Regions from separate parts of the Streptomyces sp. NPDC053431 genome, predicted to be linked through region 2. Evidence: riboswitches for the same ligand, from Rfam matches in the RefSeq annotation. Region 2 holds a riboswitch; the other holds the start of a gene.
What was found. A riboswitch is a leader RNA that binds a small molecule or an ion and turns the genes downstream of it on or off. The one in region 2 is predicted to bind ZMP and ZTP.
Positions count from the first base shown of each region.

Region 1 (15,061 bases), on a different contig from region 2:
AGCCCGCGGGCGACGGCGAGGGCGCCGCGCCGGGGACGGCGCAGCGGCGGTGCGGCGGGCGCGTCGAGCAGGGCGGTGACGGTGCGGCCCGTCGTGTGCTCAGTCACGGTGGCCTCCGGTGACCCAGCGGTGGCCCGCGGTCGCCGTGGCCACGCCGAGCAGGGCGCCGGCGGCCACGTCGGTCGGGTAGTGGACGCCGACGACGAGCCGGGAGAGGCACATGGCGGCGGCGGCCGGTACGGCGACGTGCCGGGCGACCGGATGCAGGGCGGCGAAGGCGACGGCCGCGGCCGCGGCGGAGCTGGCGTGACAGCTGGGGAAGGAGTGGCGGCCCGCGGTGCGGACCAGGGGCGCGTAGTCCTCGGGGCACGGCCGGGGGCGCCGGACCGCCCGCTTGACGCCCATGCCGGCCAGGTGGGCGGCGCCGACCAGGGCGGTGCCGCGCAGCCAGCCGGCGCGGCGCGGCGGGTCGAGCGCGGCGGCGGTGAGTCCGGCGGCGAGCCAGAGCGCCGCGTGTTCGCCGCCGTGCGAGAGCGCCCGGGCGGCGGCCGCCACGGCGGGGCGCCGGCCGCAGGCGCGCAGTGCGGCGAGGACCCGGTGGTCGGCCGCGGTCCAGTCCCCGTATCGCATGCGTCTCACTCGCCTCCGCGCGTCACCGTCAACCACGGGCGACTCTGACGCGCGGAGGGGCCCTAGGGGACGGCACGCTTTCCTGACACTCGTTTAATCACCCATATCGCCGAACCGCCTGCCAATCCCGGCATAAGCGACAGTCCCGGCTATACGGTCGCCCTCATGGCAGCCGAGACCGACATCGAGACGGGTGTCGCGCCCCCGTACCACGCGACGGACTCCGTCGCCGCAGACGCCTACGCCGACGCCGACGCCGACGACTTCATTGACGCCGAGTCCTGTGCGGGCGCCGACGCCGACTCGTACGACGTGGACGGCGCGTACGTCGGGGACGGCGGGGACGGCGCGTACGGCGGGGACGGCGCGTACGACTCCTTCGACACGCTCACCGGCTGGGGCCGCACCGCCCCCACCCTCGCCCGCGTGATCCGCCCCCGCACGTACGAGGAGGCCGCCGCCGCCGTCCGCGCCTGCGGTGCCCGCGGGTCGATCGCCCGCGGTCTCGGCCGGGCGTACGGGGACGCCGCCCAGAACGCCGGCGGGTCCGTGCTCGACATGACGGCCCTGGCCCGGATCCGCGCGATCGACGCCGACGCGGGGCTCGTCGTCTGCGACGCGGGCGTCAGCCTGCACCACCTGATGGAGGTGCTGCTGCCGCTCGGCTGGTTCGTGCCCGTCAGCCCCGGCACCCGTTACGTCACCGTCGGCGGGGCCGTCGGCGCCGACATCCACGGCAAGAACCACCACGTCTCCGGGACCTTCGCCCGGCACGTCGTCTCCCTGGACCTGCTCACCGCCGACGGACAGGTGCACACGCTCGCCCCCGGCACCCCGCTCTTCGACGCCACGACCGGCGGCATGGGCCTGACCGGCGTGATCCTCTCCGTCACGCTGCGGCTGCTGCGCGTCGAGAGCTCGCTGATGTACGTCGTCACGGAACGCGCCGCCGACCTCGACGACCTGATGAACAGGCTCGCCTCCACCGACCACCGCTACCGCTACTCCGTCGCCTGGATCGACCTGCTCGCGCGCGGCGCCGCGACCGGCCGCGCCGTCCTCACCCGCGGCGACCACGCCCCGTACGAGGCACTGCCGCGCCGCGCCCGCCGCGCGCCCCTCGACTTCCGGACCGGCCGGCTGCCCGCCGCTCCCGCGTACGTCCCCGAGGGGCTGCTCGGCCGCACGAGCGTGGGCGTGTTCAACGAGCTCTGGTACCGGAAGGCGCCCCGCCGCTCCACCGGCCGGCTCCAGGGCCTCGCCTCGTTCTTCCACCCCCTGGACGGCGTCCCGCACTGGAACCGGGTCTACGGGCGGAGCGGCTTCGTGCAGTACCAGTTCGTCGTCGGGTACGGGCAGGAGGAGACCCTGCGCCGGGTCGTGCGGCGGATCGCGAGCCGGGGCTGCCCGTCCTTCCTCGCCGTACTGAAACGCTTCGGCGAGGCGGACCCCGGCTGGCTGTCGTTCCCGCTGCCCGGCTGGACCCTCGCGCTCGACATCCCGGCCTCGCTCAGCGGGCTCGGCGCCTTCCTCGACGAGCTCGACGAGGAGGTCGTCGCCGCGGGCGGCCGGGTCTACCTGGCCAAGGACTCGCGGCTGCGGCCCGAGCTGCTCGCCGCGATGTACCCGCGGCTCGCCGACTTCCGCGAGCTGCGGGCCACCCTCGACCCGCGGTCGGTCTTCGTCTCCGACCTCTCACGGCGCCTGGGCCTCTGACCCACCAGCTGCCCCTCTTGTCTCCCCGTCTCCCCCGTCTCCCCCGTCTCCCCCGTCTCCCCAGCCCCTCCCATCTCCCCTGCCCCCGTCCCTCCCGTCCCTCCCGTCCCTCCCGTCCCTCCGGTCCTCATGAGGAGTGTGAACGCCATGAAGGACGCCTTCGGCGCCCCCCAGTCCCTGCTCGTTCTCGGCGGCACCTCCGAGATCGGCCTCGCCACCGCCCGGCGGCTGATCGCCCGCCGCACCCGCATGGTGTGGCTGGCCGGCCGGCCCTCCCCCGCCCTGACGGCCGCCGCGGAGTCGCTGCGGGCGCTCGGCGCCGACGTGCGCACGGTCCCCTTCGACGCGCTCGACACCGAGTCCCACGAGGAGCGCCTGGGCAAGCTCTTCATCGAGGGCGACATCGACATGGTGCTGCTCGCCTTCGGCGTCCTCGGCGACCAGGCCCGCGACGAGTCCGAACCGCTCGCGGCGGTCCGGGTCGCCCAGACCAACTACACCGGCGCCGTCTCCGCCGGCCTCGTCTGCGCCCAGGCCCTGCAGGCCCAGGGGCACGGCTCGCTCGTGGTGCTCTCGTCGGTGGCGGGCGAGCGGGCGCGGCGGGCCAACTTCATCTACGGCTCGTCGAAGGCCGGTCTCGACGCCTTCGCGCAGGGCCTCGGGGACGCGCTGCACGGCACCGGGGTGCACGTCATGGTGGTCCGGCCCGGGTTCGTCCGCTCGAAGATGACCGTGGGCCTCGAAGAGGCCCCGCTGGCGACCACCCCGGAGGCGGTCGCGACGGCCATCGAGCTGGGGCTGCGGCGGCGCTCGGAGACGGTCTGGGTGCCGGGTGCGCTGCGCGTGGTGATGTCGGCGCTGCGGCACGTGCCGCGGTCGGTGTTCCGGCGGCTGCCGGTGTAGCCGGCGCGGCCGCGTCTGCCGTACGGGAGGAGCGGCCGCACGACGGGGCTGCCGCTCCTAAGCCCCCGGGGGCTAAAGGGTGGCCGTCGGCTCGTCGACCGGGCTGCCGCCCTGCGCCGGTACGGAGGGGACGGTGACCGTGCGACCGCTGCCGAACTCGTAGTCGTACAGCTTGCGCCACACCTCGTCCGCGCCCTGCTCGTAGAGCGCGAAGGAGCGGCAGGTCCAGGCCGCCCGGTAGCCGGCGAGCTCCTCGAAGGCGCGGTCCATCGCCGGGTCGGGGATGCCGTGCGCGACGGTGACGTGCGGGTGGTACGGGAACTGGAGCTCGCGCGGGACGGGGCCGGCCGCGTCGCGGATGCGCTGCTGGAGCACGTCGCAGCCGACGGCTCCCTCGACGAGCTTCACGAAGACGACCGGGGAGAGCGGCCGGAAGGTGCCGGTGCCGTCGAGCCGCATCACGAAGGGCTCGCTGAGCGCGGCGATCCGGGCGAGGTGCGCCTCGATCTCCGGCAGGCGGTCCTCGTCGACCTCGGTCGGCGGGAGCAGGGTGACGTGCGTGGGAATGCCGTACGCGGCGGGATCCCCGAAGCCCGCGCGCCGCTCCTGGAGCAGGCTGCCGTGAGGCTCCGGGACCGCGATCGAGACGCCGATCGTTACGGTCCCCACGTCGTTCTCCTCCGTCGTCCGTCGAAACGTGTGTGGTGGTGCAGCGCCAGTGTGCGGCCTGCACCACCCTTTCGGCCAGGGTCCTTGGACTCCGTGCCCGGCTCAGTGCTTGGCGGGCAGGAAACCGATCCGCTCGTAGGTCTGCGCCAGCGTCTCCGCGGCGACCGCGCGGGCCTTCTCCGCGCCCTTGGCCAGGACCGAGTCCAGCGTCTCCGGGTCGTCCAGGTATTCCTGGGTGCGGGTCCGGAAGGGAGTGACGAAGTCCACCATGACCTCGGCGAGGTCGGTCTTCAGGGCGCCGTACATCTTGCCCTCGTAGCTCTTCTCCAGGTCGGCGATCGACGTGTCGGTGAGCACGGACATGATCGTGAGCAGGTTGGAGATGCCGGCCTTGTTCTCCGGGTCGAAGCGGATGACCGTGTCGGTGTCGGTGACCGCGCTCTTGACCTTCTTGGCCGTCGTCTTCGGCTCGTCGAGCAGGTTGATCAGACCCTTGGGGGTGGACGCCGACTTGCTCATCTTGATCGCCGGGTCCTGCAGGTCGTAGATCTTCGCCGTCTCCTTGAGGATGTACGGCGCCGGGATCGTGAACGTCTCGCCGAAGCGGCCGTTGAAGCGCTCGGCGAGGTCGCGGGTCAGCTCGATGTGCTGGCGCTGGTCCTCGCCGACCGGGACCTGGTGGGCCTGGTAGAGCAGGATGTCGGCGACCTGGAGGATCGGGTACGTGAAGAGGCCGACGGTCGCGCGGTCGGCGCCCTGCTTCGCGGACTTGTCCTTGAACTGCGTCATGCGGGAGGCCTCGCCGAAGCCGGTGAGACAGTTCATGACCCAGCCGAGCTGGGCGTGCTCGGGGACGTGGCTCTGGACGAAGAGGGTGCAGCGCTCCGGGTCGAGGCCGGCGGCGAGGAGCTGGGCGGCGGCGAGCCGGGTGTTGGCACGCAGCTCGGCCGGGTCCTGCGGGACCGTGATCGCGTGCAGGTCCACCACCATGTAGAAGGCGTCGTGGGATTCCTGCAGGGCGACCCACTGGCGCACGGCGCCGAGGTAGTTGCCGAGGTGGAACGAGCCTGCGGTGGGCTGGATTCCGGAGAGCACACGAGGTCGGTCAGAGGCCATGCTCATCATTCTCTCAGGTGTGGGAACCGATCCCGGACTTCCGGTGTATCAAAGGTGTGAGCACGCGGGAGGGGGGCCTGGTCGAGGACGAGGCCGCCGTGATCGCCCGTGTACGCGCCGGGGAGCCGGAGGCGTACGCGGAGCTGGTCCGCGCTCATACGGCGGTGGCGCTGCGCGCCGCGGTGGCCTGTGGGGCGGGCGCGGAGGCCGAGGACGTGGTGCAGCAGGCCTTCTTCAAGGCGTATCGCTCGCTGGGACAGTTCAGGAACGGGGCCTCGTTCCGGCCGTGGCTGCTGGGCATCGTGGCCAATGAGACGAGGAACACACTGCGGGCGGCGGGGCGGCAGCGGGCCGTGGCGGGCCGGGAGGCGGAGCTGCTCGCGGGCGAGCCGCTGATACCGGAGGGCGCGGATCCGGCGGTGGCGGCCGAGGAGGACGAGCGGCGCCGGCGGCTGCGGGCGGCGCTGGACGCGCTGGGCGAGGAGCACCGCCAGGTGGTGGTGCACCGCTATCTGCTGGAGCTGGACGAGGCGGAGACGGCCGAGGCGCTCGGCTGGCCGCGGGGGACGGTGAAGTCCCGGCTGAGCCGGGCGCTGAAGAGGCTGGGGACGGCGCTGGAGGGAGGTGACGAGCGTGGCTGACGGCGGGGAGCGTGGTCTGGAGGAGGAGCTGCGGGGGCTCGGGCGGTCCCTGAGGGTGCCCGACGTGGACGGGGCGACGATGGCCGAGCGGGTGCTCGCTCAGCTCCTGGCCGAGCAGGTCCCCGTGCCCGTGCCGGAGCCGCCGCCCGACCGGTGGGGGTGGCTGCGGCGCCGCTGGAAGGCGCTGGTCGCCTCGCTCTCGGGGCTGCTCATGGTGGTGGTGCTCACTCCGCCGGTGCGGGCGGCGGTCGTGGAGTGGCTGGGCTTCGGCGGGGTCGACGTGCGGTACGAGCCGGGGGCGCCGCCCGCGCCGCGCGCGGCGGCCGTTCCCGACTGTCCGGACCCGGTGCCGTTCGCGGAGGCGGGGCGCAGGGCCGGCTTCGCGCCGCCGGTGCCCGGGGCGCTCGGGGCGCCGGACGCGGTGACGGTGACGGGGGCGGAGCCGCGCGCGGTGATCGGCCTCTGCTGGCGGACGGCGGACGGCCGCGCGGTCCGGCTGGACGCGTTCCCGGCCCGGCTGGACCTCGGCTTCGCCAAGCAGGTGCGGGTCCAGCCGGAGTGGGTGGCGCTGCCGGACGGCACGGAGGCGTACTGGTTCGCCCGTCCGCATGTGCTGACGTTCCCGATGACGGATGCCTCGGGGACGGTGTGGACGCACTCGGTGCGCCCGGCGGGCCCCACGCTGCTGTGGACGAGGAGCGGAGGCGCGCTGACCCTCCGTCTGGAGGGGATACCGGACCGGACGGAGGCGCTGCGGGTCGCCGCCTCCGTCCGGTGAAGGGGGAGGCGGCGACGCGACCGATGCCGGTCACGGGCCACACCGGCCAGACCGGTCAGACTCGACAGACCGATCAGACCGATCAGACCGATCAGACCGATCAGGTTGGTGGCTCCGGCCGGTCTCAGACCGGGAGGCCGGGGGCCGGGAAGGCGGCCATGAGCTCGGCGACCTCGGCGCGGATCACGGCGAGGGCGTCCTCGTCGCCCTTGCCGGCGGCGGCGACACCGCGGTCGATCCAGTCGGCGACCTGCGGCATGTGGGAGACGTCGAGGCCACGGGAGGTGAGGGAGGGGGTGCCGATGCGGACGCCGGAGGGGTCGAAGGGCTTCCGGGGGTCGTAGGGGACGGTGTTGTAGTTGACGACGATCCCGGCCCGGTCGAGGGCCTTGGCGGCGATCTTGCCGGGGACCTCCTTGGGCGTGAGGTCCATCAGGATCAGGTGGTTGTCGGTGCCGCCGGAGACCAGGTCGAAGCCGCGGGCGAGCAGTGCCTCGGCGAGGGCCCGGGCGTTGGCGACGACCGCGTGGGCGTAGTCACGGAAGGAGGGCTGGGCCGCCTCGCGGAGGGCGACGGCGATGGCCGCGGTGGTCTGGTTGTGGGGGCCGCCCTGGAGGCCGGGGAAGACGGCCTTGTCGAGGGCCTTGGCGTGGTCCTCGCGGGACATCAGCATGGCGCCGCGCGGGCCGCGCAGGGTCTTGTGGGTGGTCGTGGAGATCACGTCCACGTGCGGCACCGGGGAAGGGTGGGCGCCGCCCGCGATGAGGCCGGCGATGTGCGCGACGTCGGCGACGAGCACGGCGCCGGCCTCACGGGCGATCTCGCCGAAGGCGGCGAAGTCGATGGTGCGGGGCAGCGCGGTGCCGCCGCAGAAGATCACCTTCGGGCGCTCGGCGAGGGCGAGTTCGCGGACCTGGTCGAAGTCGATGAGCCCGGTGTCCTTGCGCACGCCGTACTGGACGCCGCGGAACCAGGTGCCCGTGGCAGAGACGCCCCAGCCGTGGGTGAGGTGGCCGCCCATGGGCAGGGCCATGCCCATCACGGTGTCGCCGGGCTGGGCGAAGGCGAGGTAGACGGCGAGGTTGGCCGGGGAGCCGGAGTAGGGCTGCACATTGGCGTGGTCGACGCCGAAGAGGGCCTTGGCGCGCTCGACGGCGAGGGTCTCGACCTGGTCGATGTTCTGCTGGCCCTCGTAGTAGCGGCGGCCGGGGTAGCCCTCGCTGTACTTGTTCTGCAGCACGGTGCCGGAGGCTTCGAGGACGGCGGCCGAGACGTAGTTCTCGCTGGGGATGAGCCGCAGGGTCTCGGCCTGGAGCCGCTCCTCGGCACCGACGAGCGCGGCGAGCTCGGGGTCGGTGGCGGAGAGCGCAGGGTGGTGGGCGGGAAGTTCCGTGTGGTGGGCGGAAAGTTCCGCGTGGTGGGCGGGAAGTTCCGCGTGGTCGGCGGGAAGAGTCATGGCGTTCCTCCGGGCAGGGGCCCCGGTGCGGCTGCCTTCCGGCACCCCACGGGACCTGGTCGGTCGTCCCGTGATGCCCAGGCGGGCGGCACCTCGTGTGGTCTGCCGCGCACGGCTCCCCCGGGGTCCGTTCCCCGTTCGCCAGTCGCCGCGCGTGTTTCCAGACTAGCGGGCGCGCCGACACGTAGGTTTCCCCGTCCGGCATCCGAGCGACGATAAGAAAAGGGAGCCACACCCGCCCCAGGCCGCAGGACGAACGGAGATCCCGTGTCGAGAACGCAAGACGAGATCGCTGCCGCGGACGCGCACAGCGCCCACAACTACCACCCCCTCCCCGTGGTCGTCGCCTCCGCCGAGGGGGCGTGGATGACCGACGTCGAGGGACGCCGGTTCCTCGACATGCTCGCCGGGTACTCGGCGCTCAACTTCGGTCACGGCAACCGGCGCCTGCTCGACGCCGCGCGGGCGCAGCTGGAGCGGGTGACGCTCACCTCGCGAGCCTTCCACCACGACCGCTTCGGGGAGTTCTGCGCGCGCCTGGCCGAGCTGTGCGGCAAGGAGATGGTGCTGCCGATGAACACCGGCGCGGAGGCGGTGGAGACGGCGGTGAAGACGGCCCGGAAGTGGGGCTACGAGGTGAAGGGCGTGCCGGACGGGCACGCGAAGATCGTGGTGGCGGGCAACAACTTCCACGGCCGGACCACCACGATCGTCAGCTTCTCCACGGACCACGAGGCCCGCGACCACTACGGTCCGTACACGCCGGGCTTCGAGATCGTCCCGTACGGCGATCTGACCGCGCTGGAGACGGCGGTCACCGAGAACACGGTGGCGGTGCTCCTCGAACCGATCCAGGGCGAGGCGGGGGTGCTCGTCCCGCCGGCCGGTTATCTGCGCGGGGTACGGGAGCTGACGGCCCGGCGGAACGTGCTGTTCATGGCGGACGAGATCCAGTCGGGCCTGGGGCGTACGGGCAAGACCTTCGCGTGCGAGCACGAGGACGTGGTGCCGGACGTCTACATCCTGGGCAAGGCGCTGGGCGGCGGTGTGGTGCCGGTGTCGGCGGTGGTCGCGGACCGGGACGTCCTCGGCGTCTTCCGCCCGGGCGAGCACGGCTCGACCTTCGGCGGCAACCCGCTGGCCTGCGCGGTGGCCCTGGAGGTCATCGCGATGCTGCGGACCGGCGAGTACCAGCAGCGGGCGGCCGAGCTCGGCGAGCACCTGCACGCGGAGCTGGGCCTGCTCGTGGGCGGCGGCGCGGTGGAGGCGGTCCGCGGACGGGGCCTGTGGGCGGGTGTGGACATCGTTCCGGAGAAGGGCACGGGCCGGCAGATCTCGGAGAGGCTGATGGAGCGCGGCGTCCTGGTGAAGGACACCCACGGCTCGACGATCCGGATCGCCCCGCCGCTGGTCATCGGCAAGGAGGACCTGGACTGGGGGCTCGAGCAGCTGCGGGCGGTGCTGTCGTCGGACTGACGTCTGGCGTCGGGCTTCGGATCCGCGGTCCGGAGCCCGACGTCGGGGAGGGCGGATCGTGCCGGGGTCGGGCTTCGGAGCCGCGGTTCGGAACCCGACGCCGGGGACGGCGGACCGTGCCGGGGGCCGACTTCGGAGCCGCGGTCCGGAACTTGACGCCGGGGACGGGCGGACCGTGTCGGGGGCCGACTTCGGACTCCCGGTCCGGAACCCGCCGCCGGGGAGGGGGCCGTGCCGGCAGGGGTCGGCACGGTGGCCTTCCCGGCTTCCACCGTGGAGGGCGCCGGTCCGTTTCGCGGGGCGGGTGAGGGTCAACTGGGGCCGGGGGTAGGCCCATTGACACTTCATGTGGTCTAGGCCAATGATGGCCGCCATGTCGAGACCCCGTCTGCGTCGCGCGCTGCGCGGCGCGCTCGCCGCACTCGTCCCCGTCGCGCTGCTCGGCGCGTTCGCCGGCTCCGCGCACGCCGCCCCGGCGGCGGCCTGGCCCGAGCCCGTCCCGGTCGTCTCCCACGTGGAGACCACCGACCCGGTCGTGTTCGTCACCATCGACGACGGCTGGTACCACGATCCCGCCGCCGCGAAGCTGCTGCTCGACCGCCGGGTGCCCGCCTCGCTCTTCCTGCTGCCGGGGGCCTACACGTACGACGACGGCTACTTCCACACCCTGCTCGACCAGGGCCGTTCCCGGGTCGAGAACCACACGGTCGGCCACCCGGACCTGACCACCCTGGACGCCGCCGGCCAGAAGGCCGAGATCTGCGGCGCGCGCGACGCGCACCTCGCCGAGTTCGGCGACGGCCCGCGACTGCTGCGCCCGCCGTACGGCGCGTACGACGGGACGACCCGGACCACCGCCCGCGCCTGCGGTGCGAAGGCGCTGGTGACCTGGACGTACGACCTGACCACCTGGGGCGCGTGGACCCCGCCGGCGCCGAGCCTCAAGGCGGGCGACATCATCCTGCTGCACTTCAACGAGACGATCGAGCAGGACCTGAGGCGAGCGCTCGACCTCGCGGACGCGGCGGGCCTGAAGCCCGCACCGCTGCGGGACTACGTCACCGAGTAGCCCGCCGTCGCCGAGCGGCGCCGCGGCCCTGCCGGGCCCTCGCCTCAGAGGATGACGTGCGGGAGGAAGCGGGCGTACTCGTCCGTGACCGGGCCCGCCGACTCCCGGATCCCGAGCCCCGCCGCCTCGTCCCCGACGGTCCACGCGCCGAGCACCACCCGGTTGCCGTCGAAGTCGGGCAGCGGGGCCGACTCCTGGTAGCAGCGGGGCTCGTCGTCGGGCGGCACCGGGTCGGAGCCCGGCTCGTGGAGCGTGACGCCCGCGCCCTCGCGGCCGAGCAGCGGCTTGGAGACGTAGCCGGGACCGCCGGCGGCGGCGAGCTCGCGCGGGCCGTCGAGGTAGGCGGGCAGCAGGTTGGGATGCCCGGGGTACAGCTCCCAGAGGATCGCGAGGAGCGCCTTGTTGGAGAGCAGCATCTTCCAGGCGGGCTCGATCCAGCAGGTGGTCCCCGTACCGCCGCCGTTGTCGAGGGTGTCGAGGACGTACGGCCCGAAGCGGTCCGTGGTGAGCCACTCCCACGGGTAGAGCTTGAAGCAGGCGCGGATGAAGCGGAGCCGGTCGTCGACGAAGCGCCCGGAGATCCGGTCCCAGCCGATCCGCTCCACCGACAGCGCCTCCGTGGCGAGACCGGCCTGTTGGGCGGTCTCGCGCAGGTAGGCGACGGTCATCAGGTCCTCGCCGAGCTCGTCGCCCTCGGAGTGGACGAAGTGGACCGGGCTGCCGGGCGGCAGCAGATGCGCCTGGCGCCGCCAGGCGTCGACGAGCCGCTCGTGGAGGGAGTTCCACTGGTCGGCGCCGGGGAAGCGCTCCTCCATCCAGAACCACTGCGGGCTCGCGGCCTCCACGAGGGAGGTGGGGGTGTCGGCGTTGTACTCCAGCATCTTGGCCGGACCGGTGCCGTCGTAGCGGAGGTCGAAGCGTCCGTAGAGGGTGGGCAGTTCGGCGCGGCGGCGCCATGCCTCGGCGACCCGCGCCCGGAGCCGGCGGTCGGTGATGCCGAGCTCCGCGAAACGGTCCTTCTCGACGATGTGCGCGGCCGCCGCCAGGCACATGGCGTGCAGCTCCTCGACGACCTCTTCCAGGGCCTCGACCTCGGGGAGGGTGAAGGAGTAGTAGGCGCTCTCGTCCCAGTAGGGGCGCAGCGAGTCGTCGGGGTAGCGGGTCAGGGGATAGATCAGGCCCTGCTCCTCGACCGTCCGCTGCCAGCCGGGACGGGGCTCGATGGTGTGGCGCTGCACGGCGGGATCAGCCGCCGGAGGAGGAGTGGTGGCCGCCGAAGCCACCGCTGTCGACGGCGGAGCTGTCGAAGCTGCCGCCGCTGACCCTGCCGTTGCGGGAGGAGCCGCCGTAGTAGTAGCGGCCGCTGCTGTGGGAGTCGTCGTCGTCGCTGCCGCCGGACTGGCACTGGTAGTCCGGGAGTTCCTTGTACGTGACCGGGTCGATGCACCGGCGGTCGGGCTCGGAGCCGCACGCGGTGAGCGTGGCGGCGAGCACGCTGACGCCGCCGAGTATCACCGTTCCTGACCTCAGTCTGCGCATCGCCTTTCCTCCCCTGTCCGCCCGGCGGCTGCCGCGCCGGGTTGCGATCGCACAGTGTAGGCCCGGCGTAAGCGTGTGCCCGATCCCCGTCGCACTAGAGTCCCTTTCGTGCTTCTTGGGATGCTGTGCGCACTGGGGCCCGCTTTCTGCTTCGGCGCCGCTTCGGTGCTCCAGGCGATCGGCGCCCGGGCCGCCGAGCCCGGTACCGGCGGCGGGGTCGACGTCACCCTGATGTGGCGGGCGCTGCGGCAGTGGCGCTACCTGGCCGGGCTCGGCCTGGACGGGCTCGGTTTCGTGCTGCAGATCGTCGCGCTGCGGACGCTGCCGATCTACGCGGTGGGGGCGGCGCTCGCGGCGAGCCTCGCCGTGACGGCGGTGATCGCATCGCGGGTCCTGAAGGTCCGGCTGCGCCGGGTCGAGTGGACGGCCGTCGGCCTGGTGTGCCTCGGCCTGGCCATGCTGGCGCTCGCGTCCGGCAGGGAGGGCCACGAGGAGGTGGTGGCGGGCCTGGAGTGGGGGCTGCTCGCGGCGGCGTTCGGTGTCCTGCTGGTCGGCGCGGCGGCGGGACGGCTGCCGGAACGGCCGCGGGCCCTGACGCTGGGGCTCGCGGGCGGTGTCGGCTTCGGGGTGGTGGAGGTCGCGGTCCGCCTGATCGACTCGGTGGACCTCACGGACCCGGCGCTCTACGCCCTCCTCGTCGGCGGCGGCGCGGCGTTCCTGCTCTACACGTCCGCCCTCCACGGCGGGTCGGTCACCACCGCGACGGCCGGGCTGGTCCTCGGAGAGACGATCGGGCCGGCGATGGTGGGCGTGGCGTGGCTGGGCGACCGCACGCGGGAGGGGTTTTCCTGGCTGGCCTTTCTGGGCTTCGCGGTCGCGGTGGCGGGGTCCTTGACGTTGGCCCGCTTCGGAGAGGCCCCGTCGACAACCCAACCGGCCCCGGCCGACTGACCCCCTCCCGAACGCGCCCCCACCACCCCACTGCGCCCGGCACCCACCCCACTGCGCCCGCACCCACCCCACTGCGCCCGGCGCACAACCAACTGCGCGTCTCCCCCGCCCCCTCCGCACGATGGACGCAGCCGCAGGGGGCGGGCGCAGCCCGTACCGGGCGGACGCAGGCGTTGGGGGTGGGCGCAACCCGGAGGGATGGGCGGCGGGTTAGGGGAGGGAGCGGCAGAGGGTGGTCAGGGTGGGTGACCAGGCGCTGTCCGGGGGGGTCGCGTAGCCGACGACCACGGCGTCGGCGGTGGCCGGCGTGTCCGGGTGGCGGAAGTGGTCGAGACCGGTGAGGGCCAGCCCCTGGAAGGCGGCGGCGCGGACCACCGCGGCCTCCGTGTCGGCCGGCAGTTCCAGCACCGCGTGCAGCCCCGCCGCGATGCCGCTGACCCGCGTCGCGGGCGAGCGCTCGGCGACGGCCGCCACCAACTGGTCCCGCCGGCGCCGGTAGCGCAGCCGCATGGCGCGCACATGGCGGTCGTAGGCGCCCGAGCGCAGGAACTCCGCGAAGGTCAGCTGGTCCGTGACGCTGGACACCCAGTCCACCTCCCCCTTCGCCGCCGCCACCTCGTCCACCACGTGCTCCGGCAGCACCATCCACGCCAGCCGCAGCCCCGGCGCGAGGGACTTGCTCGCGGTGCCGAGGTAGACGACCCGCTCCGGATCGAGGCCCTGCAGCGCGCCGACCGGCTGCCGGTCGTAGCGGAACTCCCCGTCGTAGTCGTCCTCCAGGACCAGTCCCCCGGCTGCCCGCGCCCAGTCGACGGCCGCCGCCCGCCGGTCGGGCTGGAGCGCCCCGCCCATCGGGAACTGGTGGGCGGGCGTCATCAGGACCGCGCCGAGCCCGTCCCCCATGGCCCCCAACCCCTCCGTCCGCGTGCCCCGTTCGTCGAACGGCAGCGCCGGAGTCCGCAGGCCCGTCCGGGCGAGCAGGTTCCGGTGGATGTCGAGGCCGTACGCCTCCACGGCCGTCTCCCGTACCCCGCGGGAAGCCAGCACCTGCCCCATCAGCATCAGGCCGTGCACGAACCCCGAGCAGATCATGATGCGTTCGGGCCGCGCGTACACGCCCCGCGCCCGCGCCAGGTACTCGGCGAGGGCGGTGCGCAGTTCGATCCGGCCGCGCGGATCGCCGTACCCGAAGGCCTCGTGCGGCGCGGCCGTCAGCGCCTTGCGGGCCGCCTTCAGCCAGTCCGCGCGCGGGAAGGAGGCGAGGTCGGGGGTGCCGGGCTGCAGGTTGTACGCCGGCCTCCCGGCCGCGGCCGCCGCGATGGCGCCCCGGCTCGGCCCCGCCGGGCGGCGCGGCGCGGACCGCGGGGCCACCCGCGTGCCGGAGCCCTGCCGCGCGGTGAGCCACCCCTCCGCGACCAGTTCCGCGTACGCGTCGGCGACCGTGTTGCGCGCCACCCCCAGGTCGGCGGCGAGGGAACGGGAGGACGGCAGCCGTGTCCCGGCCGCCAGCCGCCCGCTGCGCACGGCCTCGCGCAGGGCGCCCATCAGTCCGTCGCGCAGGCCCTTGCCGGAGAGTTCCAGATGCAGGTCGGCGCCGAAAGTGGCCCAGTCATCCGCCATGGGAATGGACCATACCCGGGCACCATCCGGCCCGTACGGTGATCGACATGACGCTCACGGAGACCACCCCGTCCGCCCCCGCCGATCCCACCGCCCACGCCGAGGAGCACGCGCCCCGGATGCCCTTCCCGGAGCGGCACCCCGAGTTCTACAAGGCCATGATCGGCCTGGAGACGGCCGCGTCGAAGCACGTCGACCCCACCCTCTACGAGCTGATCAAGATCCGCGCCTCGCAGATCAACAACTGCGCCTTCTGCCTGGACATGCACACGAAGGACGCGCTCGCGGCCGGCGAGACCGTGCAGCGGATCGTCCAGCTGTCCGCCTGGCGCGAGTCGCGGCACTTCTACACCGAACGCGAACTGGCCGCCCTCGCCCTGACCGAGGCCGTCACCGTCCTCACCGACGGCTTCGTCCCGGACGAGGTCTACGCGGAGGCCGCCCGCCACTTCGACGAGGCCGAGCTCGCGCACGTCATCGGCGCGATCATCGTCATC
Region 1 covers NZ_JBITXX010000013.1:148,174-163,234, reverse strand. Annotated here, with positions in the region: gene ACIGXE_RS27265 (decaprenyl-phosphate phosphoribosyltransferase) at 1-44, opposite strand, end outside; gene ACIGXE_RS27260 (phosphatase PAP2 family protein) at 100-630, opposite strand; gene ACIGXE_RS27255 (FAD-binding protein) at 796-2,346, shown strand; gene ACIGXE_RS27250 (decaprenylphospho-beta-D-erythro-pentofuranosid-2-ulose 2-reductase) at 2,494-3,249, shown strand; gene ACIGXE_RS27245 (2'-5' RNA ligase family protein) at 3,322-3,918, opposite strand; gene trpS (tryptophan--tRNA ligase) at 4,021-5,034, opposite strand; gene ACIGXE_RS27235 (RNA polymerase sigma factor) at 5,091-5,675, shown strand; gene ACIGXE_RS27230 (hypothetical protein) at 5,668-6,453, shown strand; gene glyA (serine hydroxymethyltransferase) at 6,578-7,909, opposite strand; ZMP/ZTP riboswitch at 7,978-8,068, opposite strand; gene rocD (ornithine--oxo-acid transaminase) at 8,177-9,385, shown strand; gene ACIGXE_RS27215 (polysaccharide deacetylase family protein) at 9,759-10,454, shown strand; gene ACIGXE_RS27210 (glutathionylspermidine synthase family protein) at 10,499-11,692, opposite strand; gene ACIGXE_RS27205 (hypothetical protein) at 11,700-11,993, opposite strand; gene ACIGXE_RS27200 (hypothetical protein) at 12,114-12,944, shown strand; gene ACIGXE_RS27195 (PLP-dependent aminotransferase family protein) at 13,155-14,564, opposite strand; gene ACIGXE_RS27190 (carboxymuconolactone decarboxylase family protein) at 14,612-15,061, shown strand, end outside.
Region 1: linked by a shared signal. The riboswitch ahead of glyA (serine hydroxymethyltransferase) and the one ahead of ACIGXE_RS07165 (bifunctional 5,10-methylenetetrahydrofolate dehydrogenase/5,10-methenyltetrahydrofolate cyclohydrolase) in region 2 are both predicted to bind ZMP and ZTP.

Region 2 (15,061 bases):
GCACCGGGCTCAACCTCACCCGGGCGGGGCACGTCGTCCACTACGACCGCTGGTGGAACCCGGCCGTCGAGGCGCAGGCCACCGACCGGGCGTACCGGATCGGGCAGACGCAGCCGGTGCAGGTCCACCGGCTCGTCGCCGAGGGCACGATCGAGGACCGGATCGCGGACATGCTGGAACGCAAGCGGGCGCTTGCCGACTCGGTGCTGGGCACCGGCGAGGCCGCCCTCACGGAACTGACCGACGCCGAGCTGGCCGAGCTGGTGCGACTGCGCGGGGAGGACGGACGATGAGCGGGTACGGGAACGGTGCCACGGCGCAGGACTCCGCGGACGGGGCCGCCGACGAGCGGACCTTCGCGGCGCTGCCGCCGGTGGGCGGCGGGGCCTTCGCGCGGACCTGGTGGGGCCGGGCGTGGCTCAAGGCGCTCGAGGACACGGCGCTCGACGCCCAGCAGCTGAAGGCCGGCCGGCGACACGCGCGGGCCGGGGCGGTCGGCGCGGTGTCGGTACGGCCGGGCCGGATCACCGCCGTGGTCCGGGACCGGGACGGCACGGCCCACCGCAGCGACGTACTGCTGCAGGAGCTGTCCGAGGAGGAATGGGACCGGCTGGTGGACCTCGCGGTCGACAGCGCCGGCCACATCGCGGCCCTCCTCGACCGGGAGATGCCGCCGCACCTCGTGGAGGACGCGGCGGCGGCCGGGCTGGAACTCCTTCCGGGCATCGGCGATCTGGAGCCGGAGTGCGGCTGCGAGGCCTGGGACCACTGCCCCCATACGGCGGCCCTGTGCTACCAGGTGGCGCGGCTCCTGGACGAGGACCCGTTCGTGCTGCTGCTGATGCGGGGGCGCGGGGAGCGGGCGGTCGTCGAGGCCCTGCAGGAGCGCAGCGCGGGGCGCGCGGCGGGTGGGGTGGGCGCGTCGGGCGTCCAGGAGGTCCACGGCGTGCCGCGCCCCGGCACCGCCGCCGGGACCGGCTCGGGCGTGTCGGCCGCGGAGGCCTTCGCCGCACGGGACATCCTGCCGCCGCTGCCCGCCCCGCCGGTCCCGGCCGCGGCCCCGGGCGAGCCGCCGTCGCTCGACACGGAGACGGATCCGGAGCCGGGGATCGACCCGACGGCCCTGGAGTTCCTCGCCGCGGACGCCGCCGCCCGGGCCCACCGGCTCCTGTCGGGCGCCGTCGCCCCGGGCGAGGCGCCGCTGACGGTCGCTCAGGACGCGGCACGGCTCGCCGCCGGGGCGCCCGCCCCGTGGATCGCGACCCGCCTCGCCGAGGGTTCCGGGCGCACCCGTGCCGGGCTCGAGCTCGCCGTACGGGCCTGGCACCTGGGCGGTCCGCCCGCTCTGGCGGTCCTGGAGGAGGACTGGACACCGACTCCCGAGACCCTCCGCCGCGCGGAGGCCCGGCTGGCGGAGTCCTGGGAGGAGGACGACCGCCCCACCCTCCACCCGACCGCCCCCACCCACTGGACGGTGGTCGGCACGGACACCCAACTCCGCCTCGGCCAGGACGGTCACTGGTGGCCGTACCGCAGGGAAGACGACCGCTGGACCCCGGCGGGCCCTCCGGAGCAGGACCCGGCGGCGGCGCTGGCGGGGGCGTTGCGGGTGGCACGGTAGGAGGGGCCGGGTTGCGGCACGGGGGCGGGCGCGGCCGGGTCGCCGGGTTGCGACACGGGGGCGGGCGCGGCCCGGGTCGCCGGGCCAAGGCACGGGTTGCCGGGCCAAGGCACGTGGGCTGGCGCGGCTCGGGCCGCCAGGCCGCGGCACCGGGCTCGGGCGCGCCTCCGGACGCCGGGCCAAGGCACGGGCTCGGGTGCGGCTCGGGACGCCGGGCCAAGGCACAGGCTCGGGCGCGTCTCCGGACGCCGGGCCAAGGCACGGGCTCGCCTGCGGCTCGGGACGCCGGGCCGCGCCCGACGCCGGCGCGGCCCCGACGGGTCGCTTTTCGCGGCATGTCGCCGCCGGCCCTGTGCGGTCGCTCGCGGGCCGGGCCGGTGGGACCGCTCCGGCCGGGGCCGGGAGGGGGCGGCGCCTCACCGGTCGTCGCGCTCTTGTCGTACGGAGTGGGCCAGTGAGTCCGTCAGCCACAGGTGGGTCGCGCCCAGGGTGACCGGCCGGTCGGCCGCCCTGGCCACGAGGTGCAGTAGCGTCTCATCCGCGGGCGCGGTCGGCGGCGACGTAGGAGAGCAGGCGGCCGCGGAAGCGCGGGGTGTCGTGGGCGCGGCGGGCCGCGGCGTGTACGGCGCGGGGTCACTGCAACGGCGCGGTCAGCTTCCTGGTCGTGTTGGACGGGACGGCCAGGCTGCACGCGACCGTGTCCGTGCCGAGCAGGTAGCTGGTGCGGTACGGGTACTGGACGAAGGTCGTCCAGCGGGTGCCCAGCGGCTGTTCCGCGGCCTTCGCACGCAGCGGCCCCCGGCACAGGGCGGCCGCCGCGTCCCGTACGGCCCCGTCGTCGGCGAAGTCGCCGGCGAGGCGGAGCCGGGCGACGAGCTCGGCGTCGTGCGGCGTGTCGCAGCGGCGTCGGACGACGGTGCCGGGCGCGTCGCGGGCGATGTCGAAGCAGTCGCCGACGCGCAGCTCGTCGTACGGGGTGCGGGCGTACGTCGCCGGGGCGCGGCGGGTCGCCGTCGGCCGGGGCTGGGGGCGCGTGGTGCCCGGCCGGGCGGTGCCGGCGGTGGACGAGCCGGCGGAGGGCGCGTCCGTGCGGCCCCGGTCCGTGCGGGGTCGCGTGGTGCGGCGGGCGGCGTCCGTGGGCAGTGGTGAGGCGTTCTCGCCCTGGGCGGAGGGCTGCAGCCCCCGGGTGCCCGAGGCCCCGTCACCCGGCGCCCCGTCAGCGGAGCCGTCCGGCGTGTCGGATCCGGTGACGGCCGGGACGGACGGCGTGGCGCGCGCGTCGGTGTCGCCCGTACCGTCACCGCCGCGTGCGGTGACGGCGACGGACAGGGCGAGGATCGCGGCGAGTGCGGCGACCGGCAGGACGACGACGCCCGGCCGTCTCGGTGGCCGGGCATCGCGGGACGGGGATACCGTCGGCGGGCGGAGCATGGGATTCAGGGTCACCCGCCTGCGCCCATGTGGCGAGCGATACCGGTGAGTTGGGCTCCGCTCGTACAGAACCGTGACAATCCCGCGGCTGGTACGAGATCCGGAGCCCGGCGCACGGCTGCCTACAGACCCAGCCGGCGCTCGGCCGCCCGGACGGTCTGCTCGAGCAGCACGGCGATGGTCATCGGGCCGACGCCGCCGGGGACCGGGGTGATGAGCGAGGCGCGCTCGGCGACGCTCTCGAAGTCGACGTCACCGACGTTGCCGGGGTTGTAGCCGGCGTCGATGACGACGGCGCCGGGCTTGATGTCCTCACCCTTGATGAACCGGGGCTTGCCGACGGCGGCGACCAGGATGTCGGCCTCGCGGATCGCGGCGGAGAGGTCGGTGGTGCGGGAGTGGCAGTAGGTGACGGTGGCGTCGCGGCCCAGGAGCAGCAGGCCGGCCGGCTTGCCGAGGATGGCGCTGCGGCCGACGACCACGGCCCGCTTGCCGCTGAGCTCGACGTCGTACGCGTCGAGCAGCCGCATGATGCCGCCGGGAGTGCAGGACTCGAAGCCGGGGAGGCCGAAGCCCATGGCGGCGAAGGAGGCCATGGTGACGCCGTCGACGTCCTTCTCCGGGGCGATGGCCTCGAAGGCGGCGCGCTCGTCGATGTGCGGGCCGACCGGGTGCTGCAGCAGGATGCCGTGGACCTCGGGGTCCTCGGAGAGGGCGGTGATGGCCGCGACGAGTTCCCCGGTGGTCGTCTCGGCGGGCAGCTCGACGTGCCGGGAGCGGATTCCGGCCTTCGCACAGCGGTTCTGCTTCATCTTGACGTACGTGACGGAGGCCGGGTCGGCACCGACGAGGACGGTCGCGAGGCAGGGGGTGACGCCGGTGCGGCGGGTGATCTCGGCGGCGCGCGCGGCGGTCTCCTCGACCGTGCGGCGGGCGAGCGCGGTGCCGTCCATGAGGCGTGCGGTGCTGGTGGACATGGGCCACTCCTGGGCGTCGTCGAGCAACGGTGGTTCGCCCAGGCGCACGGCTGCGACACGGCCGCGCGGGGTACGCGCGTCCGCCGGGCCGCTCCCCGGTGGTGATCCACCTCAAGCGCCAGTCACGGCCCGGGCACCACTCTACGTGACGGGGCGGGGCCGGTCCCGGCCAGGGCGGACGCACGGGACCGGCCGGCCGCCGTGGTCGGGCGCCGCGGCCCCGGGGCACCTGGAGCGCCCCGACCGACCGGCCCCGTTCGGGACGGCGCGGCGCGTCAGGGTGAGGAGACGGGCAGGCACAGCACGAGCAGGCAGATCTCCGACGGGGAGGTCGAGGCCGGCGTCGTGTCCGGCCGGGTCGTCGGCTCCTGACCGGTGGCGCCGGTTCCGTCCGCGTCGGCGGGGACCGGCGTTCGCGTGTCCGGCGTGCCCGTCGTGTCCGGCGTGCTCGGGCGGGCGGGGGCCGGAGCGGTTGCGTCCGGCGAGGTGCTTCGCGGCTTCCCGGCCGCCCCCTCCGAGCCCTGCCGGGGGGCGGCGTACGCCTCGGTCCTCGGCGGTGTCGTCGTACGGAGGGACGTGGCCGGGTCCTGCCGGCGCGACCGGTCGGGCGCGGGCGCGTCGTCCCGAGACGTGGACGGTGCGGCCGACGAACGCTGGGCGTCGGGCCGTATCGAAGGAGGAGGGGTGTCCTGGTCCCCGGCCGTACCCGCGCCCGGGTCCTGCGGCGCCGTGGCCGCCTGGGCCCGGTCGCCGCCCTGCCGGTCCATCGCGCTCACGGTCAGCCCACCGCCCACGAGCGCGACGGCGGTCGCGACCACCGCCCGGCGCTGGTTCTTCCGCCAGCGAGCACGCTGCCGGCGCCGTGCCGCCCGCCCCTCGGTCACCATCGCCGCGCCCGCGAACTCCGCTGCCGCGTCGCTCCCGGAGGCCCCTTCCAGGACGGCGCCCACGGCGAACTCGTCGCGCGGCCGCCCGTCGTGCCAGGTGGCTGCCTCCGTGGTCTCCGGCGGGGCGGTCTGGTCCGGCCTCGTGGTGGCCGCCGAGGCGGGGACGATGCGACCGCCGGCGGTGGTCGGGGCGATGTCCGGGGCGTATGCGCCGCATCCGGGGCACACCAGGGCGCCGTTGAGATGCCGGCGGCACGACGAGCAGTAGTCCATCTCCGTCTTTCGGGGTCGACACGCCGCCGGCCCGACGGGCCCGCGGCCCGGTCACGTTCGCAAACGGATTCGAGCGGTCTGCAACGCTAACGGAGCTTTCGAAAGACTGTGCGCAGCCTGTGTGATGCTGCTGTGGCGATTCCCTGATGTTCGTTCACGTTCCGGAACCTGAGCGGACTGTCGCGCGTGACCTCTCCTGCTCGGCGGGCCCTCCTCCCGCGCCGTGCGGATCGGCGTCAGCAGCGGGCGAGGGTGCCGCTGTCCACGGTGGACTTGTCGCCGAACAGCCAGCCTTCGGTGTCCGTGCCGGCGATGCGGGCGTAGATCCACCTGTTGGCGTGGGCATTGGTGACGTAGCACTCGTAGGAGACCTTCGTGCCGGTCTTGATCACGGTCACGTAGGAGCACTCCGCGTACGGCCCGGTGTAGAGGTGGGTGTTCTGGGACGCGTGGCCGGTGCCGTCGCTGCGGTTCGAGTGGGCCCAGCCGGTGCATGCCGTCGACACCGGGGTGGGCTCCTTCACCGTGGAACTGGGCGTGGCCTTCGGGGAGTCGGACGGCTGCGCGGCCGGCTTGTCGCCTCCTGCGGTGGACGTCGGCGTGGGGCTCGTCTCCTCGTCGTCCTTCGAGGGGGCGCCGGACGTCTCGCCGGGGCTGAGGGAGGTCAGGTCCCCCGGGGAGGTCGGGCCGTCGGTCGGGCCGCCCGGGTCGGACAGTCCGCCGTCGGCGGAGGTGCTCGCCGTGGGAAGCGCCGTGTCCGGGCCGTCGCCGCCCGCGTCGCCCGGCGTGTCCATCAGGGCGTAGGCGACTCCGCCGCCGAGGAGGACCGTGGCGGCCGCCACGGCGACGACGGTACGGGTGCGCCGGCGCCGCGCGCGGACCGTCGTGGCGAGGGTCTCGGAACGGCTGGGAGAACCGGCGGGTGTACCGGGTGCCACGCCGGGCGCCGTTCCCATGGCAGGCGCCACGCCAGGAGACATGCCGGGCGCCATGGCATGTGCCACGCCAGGAGCCATTCCGGCTGCCACGCCAGGAGACATGCCAGGCGCCATTCCGGGTGCCACGCCAGACGTCATGCCCGGCTGCGCTGCTCCCGGCGGCGGAAAGGCGGCGTGGGCGCCGGCCGGCGCGGAGGGGGCGGCGGCGTGCGGGGCGAACGGCGTGGCAGGGGGGCCGAAGGCCGGCGGGGTGGCGGGCCAGGGGGCCGGTGCCGCCGCGACGTCCGCGCTCCCTCCCTTGGCCACCGCCTCCAGCATCTCGCGCGCCTGCGCGGCGGCGGGCCGTTGCGACGGGTCCTTGGCCATCAGCGCCCGCAGCACCGGGGTGAGCGGCCCGGCGCGCCGGGGCTCCGGCAGCGGTTCGTTGACGATCGCGGCCAGCGTGGACCACACCGACGTGCGGCGGAAGGGCGAAGCGCCCTCCACGGCCGCGTACAGCGTCATGCCGAGCGCCCAGATGTCCGACGCGGCGCCCGGCACCTGGCCTTGCGCGCGCTCCGGCGGCAGATAGTCGAGGGAGCCGACGATCTGACCGCTCTGGGTCAGCCTGGCCACGGCCTCGTCGCCGGAGGTCTCCATGCTGGCGATCCCGAAGTCGGTGAGGACGACCCGCCCTCCCCCGTGGCCTTCGGCGGACGAGGAACCCCCGCGTTCGAGCAGGACGTTGCCTGGCTTGACGTCCCGGTGGAGCACCCCGGCCCGGTGGGCCGCGTCGAGCGCGTCCATCAACTGCGCCCCGATGGCCGCGACTTCGCGCGGCTCCAGCGTGCCGCGCTCCGCCAGCACGTCGTCGAGGGAGGGCCCGTCGACGAGCTCCATGACGATGACCGGCAGTCCCTGCTCCTCGACCACGTCGTGGACGGTGACCACACCGCTGTGCCGGATGCGGGCGGCGGCCTGCGCCTCCCGCCGCATCCGGTCCCGCAGATCGGCGAGTTCGGCCGGGGAGGCGTCGGTGTAGGCCCGGAGCACCTTGACGGCGACCTCGCGGTTCAGCAGCTGGTCCACCGCCCGGGCGACCACGCCCATGCCACCGCGTCCGATCGTCGCGGTCACGCGGTATCGCCCGCCCAGAACCTGGCCGACCAGATCGGCGCCGTTCGCCCCCGTCACGTGTCACATCCTCTTCGTCGAACCGTCGGCATCCGCTGCCTGACGGGCATCAGCGTAGGGGCACACGTATGTGCGAGTGCGCACGGTCCGGCCCTTGGCGCGCGTTGCGCCGTACGGCCGTTCACCGGCAGGTGCCGGGTCCGGCTGCCGTGGTCACGCCGCAACCGCGGTCAGGGCGTCGGCGGTCGCTCGTGCGAAGGCCTCGGGGTTGTCGAGCATGATGTTGTGACCGCAGTCCGGGATCGCCCTGACGGCCACGCCCGCCGCCACGAGCCGCGCACGGCCGGCCGGCGCGTCCGTCGCCGGGTGGAGGTACGTGCGCGGTACGGACAGTTCCAGCAGCAGTTCCCGCGGGGTGGTGGCGCCGCCGCGCGCCAGGTGCACCGCACTGCGATACAGGGCCTCACGCCCCGCCAGGCGCATGGTCGACCACCAGGCCGGGCCCACCCGCTCCCGGGTGCGCTGCCAGCCGTGGGTGAGGAACTCCTCCTCGCTGACGGTGTGGATCGCGCTGCTGCCCTGCGCGGGAACCGGCGGCGCGGGGTCCAGGTTGGCGTCGACCAGGACGAGTCGCGAGACGAGCCGCGGGTGGCGGGCGGCGAGGTGGATCGCCACCGTGCCGCCCATGCTGTGCCCGACGACCTCGGCGCCCGTCACCCCGGCGGCCGTCAGCGCCGCCGCGACGGCGTCGGCGTGATCCTCGAGCGTGTAGGAGAAGTCCGTCGGACGGTCGCTGATGCCGAAGCCGAGCAGGTCGAGCAGCAGCGACCGGCGGCCGGTGAGCAGGGGGTGCGCGGCGGCGGCGGACCAGTACACCGGCGAGCTGGCCCCGAGGCCGTGGAGATAGAGCCGGGCCGGTCCCTCGCCGGGCATCTCGATCCAGCGGATCAGGTCGCCGTTGGGGGTCACGGGGGCATGGCGCATGACGGACTCCTCGTTCTCGCTGCGGGATGCTCCGACCATACCTCGGCATCGAGGTATCTCGGAAGCGATATAGGGCGAGCGGAGATCTGGGAGCATGGCCCCATGCTCAAGCTCGCGATCCTCGGGTTCCTGTACGACCAGCCGCTGCACGGCTACGAGTTGCGCCGCCACCTGGTCGCCCTCACCGGTCACATCCGTCCGATCAGCGACGGCACGCTCTACCCGGCGATCAAGCGGCTGGAGGCCGAGGGCCTCCTCACGAGGGAGCGGGAGCCCGGCACCGTCGCCGCCCCCCGGCACACCCTGCACCTCACGCCCGCCGGGCGCGCGGCCCTGTTCGCGTGGCTCCGTGCACCCGAGGAACTGGACATCAGCGACGAGAACCGCTGGTTCACCGTGCTCGCGTTCCTGCGTCATCTCGACGACCCCGCCGCTCAGGCGGCGGTGCTGCGTCGCCGGCTGGCCTTCCTCAGCGAGCCGGCCAGCTTCTTCTACGAGGGCGCCCGACCGCTGCGCGCCGAGGAGATCACCGACCCGTTCCGCAGCGGCGTCCTGCTCGTCGCCAGGGCGACCTCACAGGCCGAACTCGCCTGGCTGCGGGACACCGTCGCCGCTCTCGACGGACCGGAGGGCCGGGCGCCGGGCGGCGCGCGTCGGGCGAGCGCCTGATCCGGCGGGCCCCCCGGACCGACCGGAGGAAGCGGGCCCCCGGGCCGACCGGAGGAAGACGGCCGTCCCCCACCGGTCCGCCACGCTGGTGCCCGTGTGACCGGGCGCGGTGGGTCAGTCCCGCAGCGACAGCTCCGCGATGACATGGGTACCGGTGGGCCGTGCGTGAACGGTGCAGCGCAGCGCGTACGCCTCGACGATCTCCAGGCCGCGTCCGCCGCAGACGAACTCGTCCTCGTGGCGGGGCCGGCCGGCCCGCGACCGCCACCGCCCGTTGTCCCTGACCTCGACGGCGAGGGTCGAGAGGTCGGCGGAGAGCAACAACGCGACGTCCTGGCCGCCGCTGTGCCGCACGGCGTTGCCGACGAGCTCGCTCACCACGAGTCCCAGGGCGTCGCCCGTTCCGGCCGGCAGGCCCCAGCAGCCGGCCACACCCCAGGCGAACCGTCGCAGGACCGGCACCGAAGCGGCGGTCGCGGCGGTCAGGCATCCCGCGGTCCGCCACGGGGCGCACGACAGGTCCGGCCGCTGCTGCGACTGGACGCGGGGCCGGACCTCGGCGAGGACGGCCGGACGGAGGTGCGGGACGGCGGGCATCGGGTCTCCCGGGACTGCGGACGGTTCCCCCGCTCTCCACGGTCCGTCCCAGGCCCGAGGGAAACAATCCGGGTCGGCGTCTTTAGGGGTACGCACGCGACGCCGGGAACCGTAAAGGGGATGCCCTCCGAGCCGGCGCCGGGGACGCCCGCCGAGCCCGGGGCCGGGGACGCCCGCCGAGCCCGGGGCCGGGGACGCCCGCCGAGCAGGGGCCGGGGTCACCCTCCAAGCCCGGGCCAGGCCCTGCCGGAGCTCACTTCTCCGGTCCGGGATCGCCGAGCGCGTCCGCCACGGCCTTGCGCGTGGTGCGCAGCTTGCGCAGCACGCTGGCCACGTGGTTCTCGACGGTCCGGGGCGACAGGTACAGGGTGTCCGCGATGACCTGGTTGGTCGCGCCGGCCGCCAGGAGTTCCGCCACCTGCCGTTCGCGGGGCGACAGGCGGTCCCCGTAGCCCCGGCGGCCGGGGGTGCCGGGCCCGGTGAGGCCGAGGTCCCGCATCAGGTGCCGGCAGCGGGACACGTCGGCCTGTGCCCCGAGTGCGGAGTAGCCCTCGACGGCCTCCGCCAGCCGCGCCGCGGCCTCGTCGGGCGCGCGGGCCGTGGCCAGCGCGTGGCCCTGGCGTTCGGCGGCGCGCGCCGCCTCGTACGGGCGCCCGATGTCCAGCCACCCGCGCCGGGCGGCGCCGAACTCCTCCCCCGCGCGAGCGGGGTCGCCGTCGAGGCCGAGGAGTCCGCGGGCCACATGGACCTCCGCCTCCGCCGCCGGTGCGTCCAGGCCTTCGACTCCCCGCCGCACCTCCTCGACGAGTTTCCGGGCCGAGGGGCGGTCGCCGCAGGCGAGTGCCGCCTCGACGGCCACCGGGACCAGCCCGGTCGCCTTGGTCCAGGACTGGGCGCCGCGCAGCACGGCCAGAGCGGGTTCGGCGGCGGCCCAGGCCTCCTGCTCCGCTCCCTGGGCAAGCCGGACGGACATGAGGCCCGCGGTGGCGCGCAGCTCGGTGCTCACCGCGATCTGCCGCACCCCGTACTTCATCGCCCGCTCGAAATGCTCCAGGGCGAGGCCCCGCTGCCCTCGCGCGAACGCCATGGTGCCGAGGGAGAGCACGCGCTCGGCATGGGGCACGCTGATGCCCGGATAGGCGGCGATCAGGGCGTCGAAGCGGGCCTCGAGACCGTCCCAGCGCCCGGCGAGCGTGTCCAGGCACAATTCGAGGACGCGCCCGTAGCACTCCACGATCACCGCGCCGGCCCGGCGGCCCTGCTCCCGGCTCTCCGCGACGAGCGCGGCGGCGCGGGCGTCGTGTCCGCTCGCGATGGCCGCCTCGGCGACGTTGTGGAGCGCCCGGGCGGTCTGCCAGAGCCTGGCCGGGGAGTCCGCCTCCCGCGGCAGCCGGTCGAGGAGGTCCCAGAGGGCGCGCTCCCCGCGCCAGCTGAGCAGGGTCAGGCGCGTCGCGTCGAAGGCGGCCTGGAAGTCCTCGTCCCCGCTGCCGTCGAGCACCTGCCGGGCCCGCTCCATCCAGCGTGCCGACCACGCGGGCCCGGCCCGTTCGTCGAGTGCGAGGGCGAGCATCCCCCGGCCGGCCGTGACGGGACGCTCGGACAGCTCCTCGACCGCGACTTCGAGTTCGCGCACCCAGGACGGGGAGGTGGCCTCGTTCAGCAGCAGCAGACCGAGCCCCAGGCGGATCTCGCCGCGGACCGCTCCGGGCAGGTGCGGGTCTCCCACCAGACGGCGCAGCAGCTGCGCGGCGGTGGTGAAGTCGACGCCGTTGTAGGCGATCCGCGCGAGCGCGGTGGCGGCCCGGGAGCGCCGGTCGGTGTCGAGGCCGGGCTCGTCCAGGATCCGGTGGAGCAGTGCGGCGGCCGTGCCCTGGTCGCCGACGGCGGCGGCCTGCTCGGCGGCCTCCTCGGCCCGGCGCAGCCACGCGGCGCGGTCGCCGAGCGCCAGGGTGTGATGGGCGATCTGCACGAGCGGGACGGGCGTCAGCTTCTGGAGCGCCGCCACGGCCGACCGGTGCAGCCGGGCGCGTCGCGGCGCCGGGACGTGCCGGTACGCGACCTGCTGGGCGAGGACGTGCCGGAAGGCGTACCGATGGTCCTCCGTCTCGTGGAGCAGCGAGCTGCGCAGCGCCTCGACCAGCCCCTCGGTGCCGGTCTCGGCGTCCAGGCCGGCGACGGCGGCGAGCAGCGCCTCGTCCGAGGGGACGGCGAGCACGGCCGCGGCGGCGACGATCGCCGCGCCCGCCGCGGACAGGGCTCCCAACCGCTCGGTGACCGCCTCGCGCAGCCCCTTCGGCACGTCGGTGTCCTGGAGGCGCCGGACCGCCTCCCGCTGGTCGATCGTGCCGCCCTGCTCGGCGAGCGTGAGCAGATCCTCCTCGGCGACCAGCGGCAGGCCCTCGCTCCGTTCGTACAGCGCGGCCGCCAGCGCGGGGGTGGCGACCGGGCCCAGCGCGGCGGAGGCCAGCTCCCGGACCTCCTCCTCCGTGAGCGGGCCGAGCCTGATGACCGCGCCGCTCGCGCCCGACGGGTGGCGGTACGCGGCGCCGAGCACCGACGCGTCCGGGGGCAGGTCCTCGGCGCGGTAGGTGAGGACGAGGCTGAGCTGGTCCGGCAGGTCGCGGGCGAGCAGCAGGAGCAGATCCCGGGTGGCCTCGTCCACCCAGTGCATGTCCTCGATGATCAGCGCGGTCGGCCCGAGGGCGCCGAGGAGTGCGCGCACGCCGTGGAGCAGCCGCAGCCGTTCCGCCTGCTCCCCTCCCGTCTCGGCGGGCGGCGGCGGAAGCCGGTCCGCCAGGCCCGGAAGCAGCCGGGCCAGTGCGCCGACGGCATCGGCCAGCCCGCCGTCCGGCAGCCAGGGGCCGGCCTTGGTCAGCGCGTCGGACACCGGACCGTACGGGAAGGGCTCGCGCAACGGCTGGCAGAAGCCGGTGAGGACCGGCAGGCCCTCCGCGCGCAGCATCGCGGCGGCCTCGCCGACCAGCCGCGACTTCCCGATCCCGGCCTCGCCCTCGATCAGCACGACCGCAGGAGGGTGCCGGACGGCCGCCATGAGCAGGTCCAGCTCACGTCGGCGTCCCACGTAACGGAAGGTGCCCACCGCTGTGGCCGCTCCCTGGCCGAGTGACCCCGCCACGCGCTCACCCACCTCGCCTCCGGACGTCCCCGGCCTTTCCAGCCTAAGCAGGGGTGCCCCGGCGGACGACCGGACGACGGCGCGGCGTGCTCTGCCCTCTTCCCCGGGCACGAAGGGGAGGTGGGACCGGACGGGCGGCCCGACGGGGGCGCGCACGCCTCTTGACGGAGCATTTCCGGCCATGGGAGAAAGCGCTTGCTGTCCCGTAGTCCCCTGCCTGCCCTGGGACGGCCCTCCACCGCCCGCGCGTCATCCCCCCTCCCCGAGACTCGCCCTGAGAGGTGGCCACATGCATCCGGAACCGTCTCCGTCGGACCCGGGCCGCCCGTCCCGACGCGGAATCCTGCGCGCCGCGATCGCCGCCGCGGCCCTGGCCCCCGCCTCCGTCGCCGCGGCGGGCACCGCGTCCGCGGCGGACACCGCGGGCGCCGGCGAGGCCGCCGACGCCTACGGCGCCCTGCGCGGGGTGTGGCGCGACCTGATCCTCGGCACCGGTTTCTCCCCGACGGCCGAACCGTTCGCGAGCAGGCTCGCCGCCCTGGGAACCTCCGCCGCGAACCTGCGCTCCACCATGTCCCCGGCCTCCGGCTCCCTCTGGCCCGATCTGCCCTATGCCGACCCGGAACCGGACACGGACGCCGAGTCGTACACGTACTCCGGCAACCTCAACAGCAGCTTCAACCGGCTGCGGACCCTGGCCGAGGCGTACAGCCAGCCCGGCACCGGACTGACCGGGAACAGCGCGCTGCGCGACGAGATCCTCGCCGGCCTGGACCACCTGCACGACCAGGCGTACCACCAGGGCCAGACCCGGTACGGCAACTGGTACAGCTGGCAGATCGGCGCTCCGCAGGCCCTGCTCGACATCGACGTGATGCTGTACGAGCACCTCGGGGCCGGCCGCGTCGCCGACCACTGCGCCGCGATCGACCACTTCGTGCCCGACAGCGCTGTCGCCGCCTACAGCGGCACCTCCACCGGCGCCAACCGGGTCGACCTGTGCCGCGTCCTCGCCCTGCGGGGAGCCGTGGGCGGGAACGCCGCCAAGCTGTCGCTCGCGCGTGACGCCCTCTCCCCCGTCTTCCCGTACGTCTCGACGGGCGACGGCCTCTACCAGGACGGCAGCTTCGTCCAGCACCTGTACGTCCCCTACGCGGGGTCGTACGGCTCTGTCATGCTCGGCGGGCTGTCGCTGCTGTTCGCCCTGCTCAAGGGCACTCCCTGGGAGGTCACCGACCCCGGCCGACAGGTCGTCCTGGACTCCGTGGAGAAGGCCTACGCACCGTTCGTCCTCAACGGCCTCGCCATGGACCTGGTGTCCGGGCGCGCCATCAGCCGCGGGATACAGAAGACCGACCCCGCCGCCACCCACCAGGACGACCATCTGCGTGGCCACGGGATCATCGCCTGCGTCGCGCTCCTCGGCGTGAGCGCGTCCCCGGCGGAGAAGAACCGCTGGGACCAGATGATCAAGGGCTGGATCACCCGCGACTACTACCGCCCCGTGCTGTCCAGTCCCGCTCTCGGCGTCGCCCAGCTGGCCCGGCTCAAGACCGTCGACGACAGCGTCCCCACCGGCTCCGCCGAGCCGACCGGACACCGGCTGTTCCCCTCGATGGACCGGGCGGTGCACCGCCGGCCGGGCTGGACGGCCGCCGTGGCCATGGCCTCGAACCGGATCACCTACTACGAGAACGGCAACGGCGAGAACCTCCGGGCCTGGCACAGCGGCTCCGGAATGCTCTACTGGTGGGGCGGCACGTTCGCCAACGGGCAGTACACCGACGACTTCTGGCCCACCGTCGACCCCTACCGGCTGCCGGGCACCACCGCGTCCCGCAAGCCGCTCGCGGACGGCGAGGGCGGCGCCTGGGGCGCGGCACGCCCGGACGTGCGCTGGGTCGGCGGGGCCGGCGACGGCACCTACGGGATCGTCGGCCAGTACCTCAAGGGGCTCTCCTCGACCCTGCTCGCGAAGAAGTCCTGGCTGTTCCTGGACGACGCGGTGGTCTGCCTGGGCGCCGGCATCCACGGCCGGGACGGCACGGGCGTCGAGTCCGTCGTCGAGAACCGCAACCTGGGCGCGACCGGCACGCACGCCTTCACCGTCGACGGCACCGCCCAGTCCACCGCACCGGGCTGGAGCGCCACCCTGACCGGGGCCCGCTGGGCGCACCTGGCCGGCCACGCGGGATACGTCTTCCCCGGGGGCGCGACCGTCAAGGCGCTGCGCGAAGCCCGTACGGGCGCGTGGTCCGACATCAACCGGTCGGCCGTCACGGATCCGGTCACCCGCCGCTACCTGACACTGTGGTTCGACCACGGTACGGACCCGACCTGGGCGACCTACGCCTATCTCCTCATGCCCGGCGCCACGGCCCAGCAGACCGCGGCCCGCGCCGCGGACGCCTCCTGGCTCACCGTCCTGGCCAACA
Region 2 covers NZ_JBITXX010000002.1:267,783-282,843, reverse strand. Annotated here, with positions in the region: gene ACIGXE_RS07180 (DEAD/DEAH box helicase) at 1-293, shown strand, start outside; gene ACIGXE_RS07175 (SWF or SNF family helicase) at 290-1,621, shown strand; gene ACIGXE_RS07170 (hypothetical protein) at 2,255-3,052, opposite strand; gene ACIGXE_RS07165 (bifunctional 5,10-methylenetetrahydrofolate dehydrogenase/5,10-methenyltetrahydrofolate cyclohydrolase) at 3,175-4,029, opposite strand; ZMP/ZTP riboswitch at 4,059-4,165, opposite strand; gene ACIGXE_RS07160 (hypothetical protein) at 4,305-5,189, opposite strand; gene ACIGXE_RS07155 (protein kinase) at 5,426-7,300, opposite strand; gene ACIGXE_RS07150 (alpha/beta fold hydrolase) at 7,454-8,224, opposite strand; gene ACIGXE_RS07145 (PadR family transcriptional regulator) at 8,327-8,893, shown strand; gene ACIGXE_RS07140 (ATP-binding protein) at 9,008-9,490, opposite strand; gene ACIGXE_RS07135 (ATP-binding protein) at 9,744-12,572, opposite strand; gene ACIGXE_RS07130 (polysaccharide lyase 8 family protein) at 12,916-15,061, shown strand, end outside.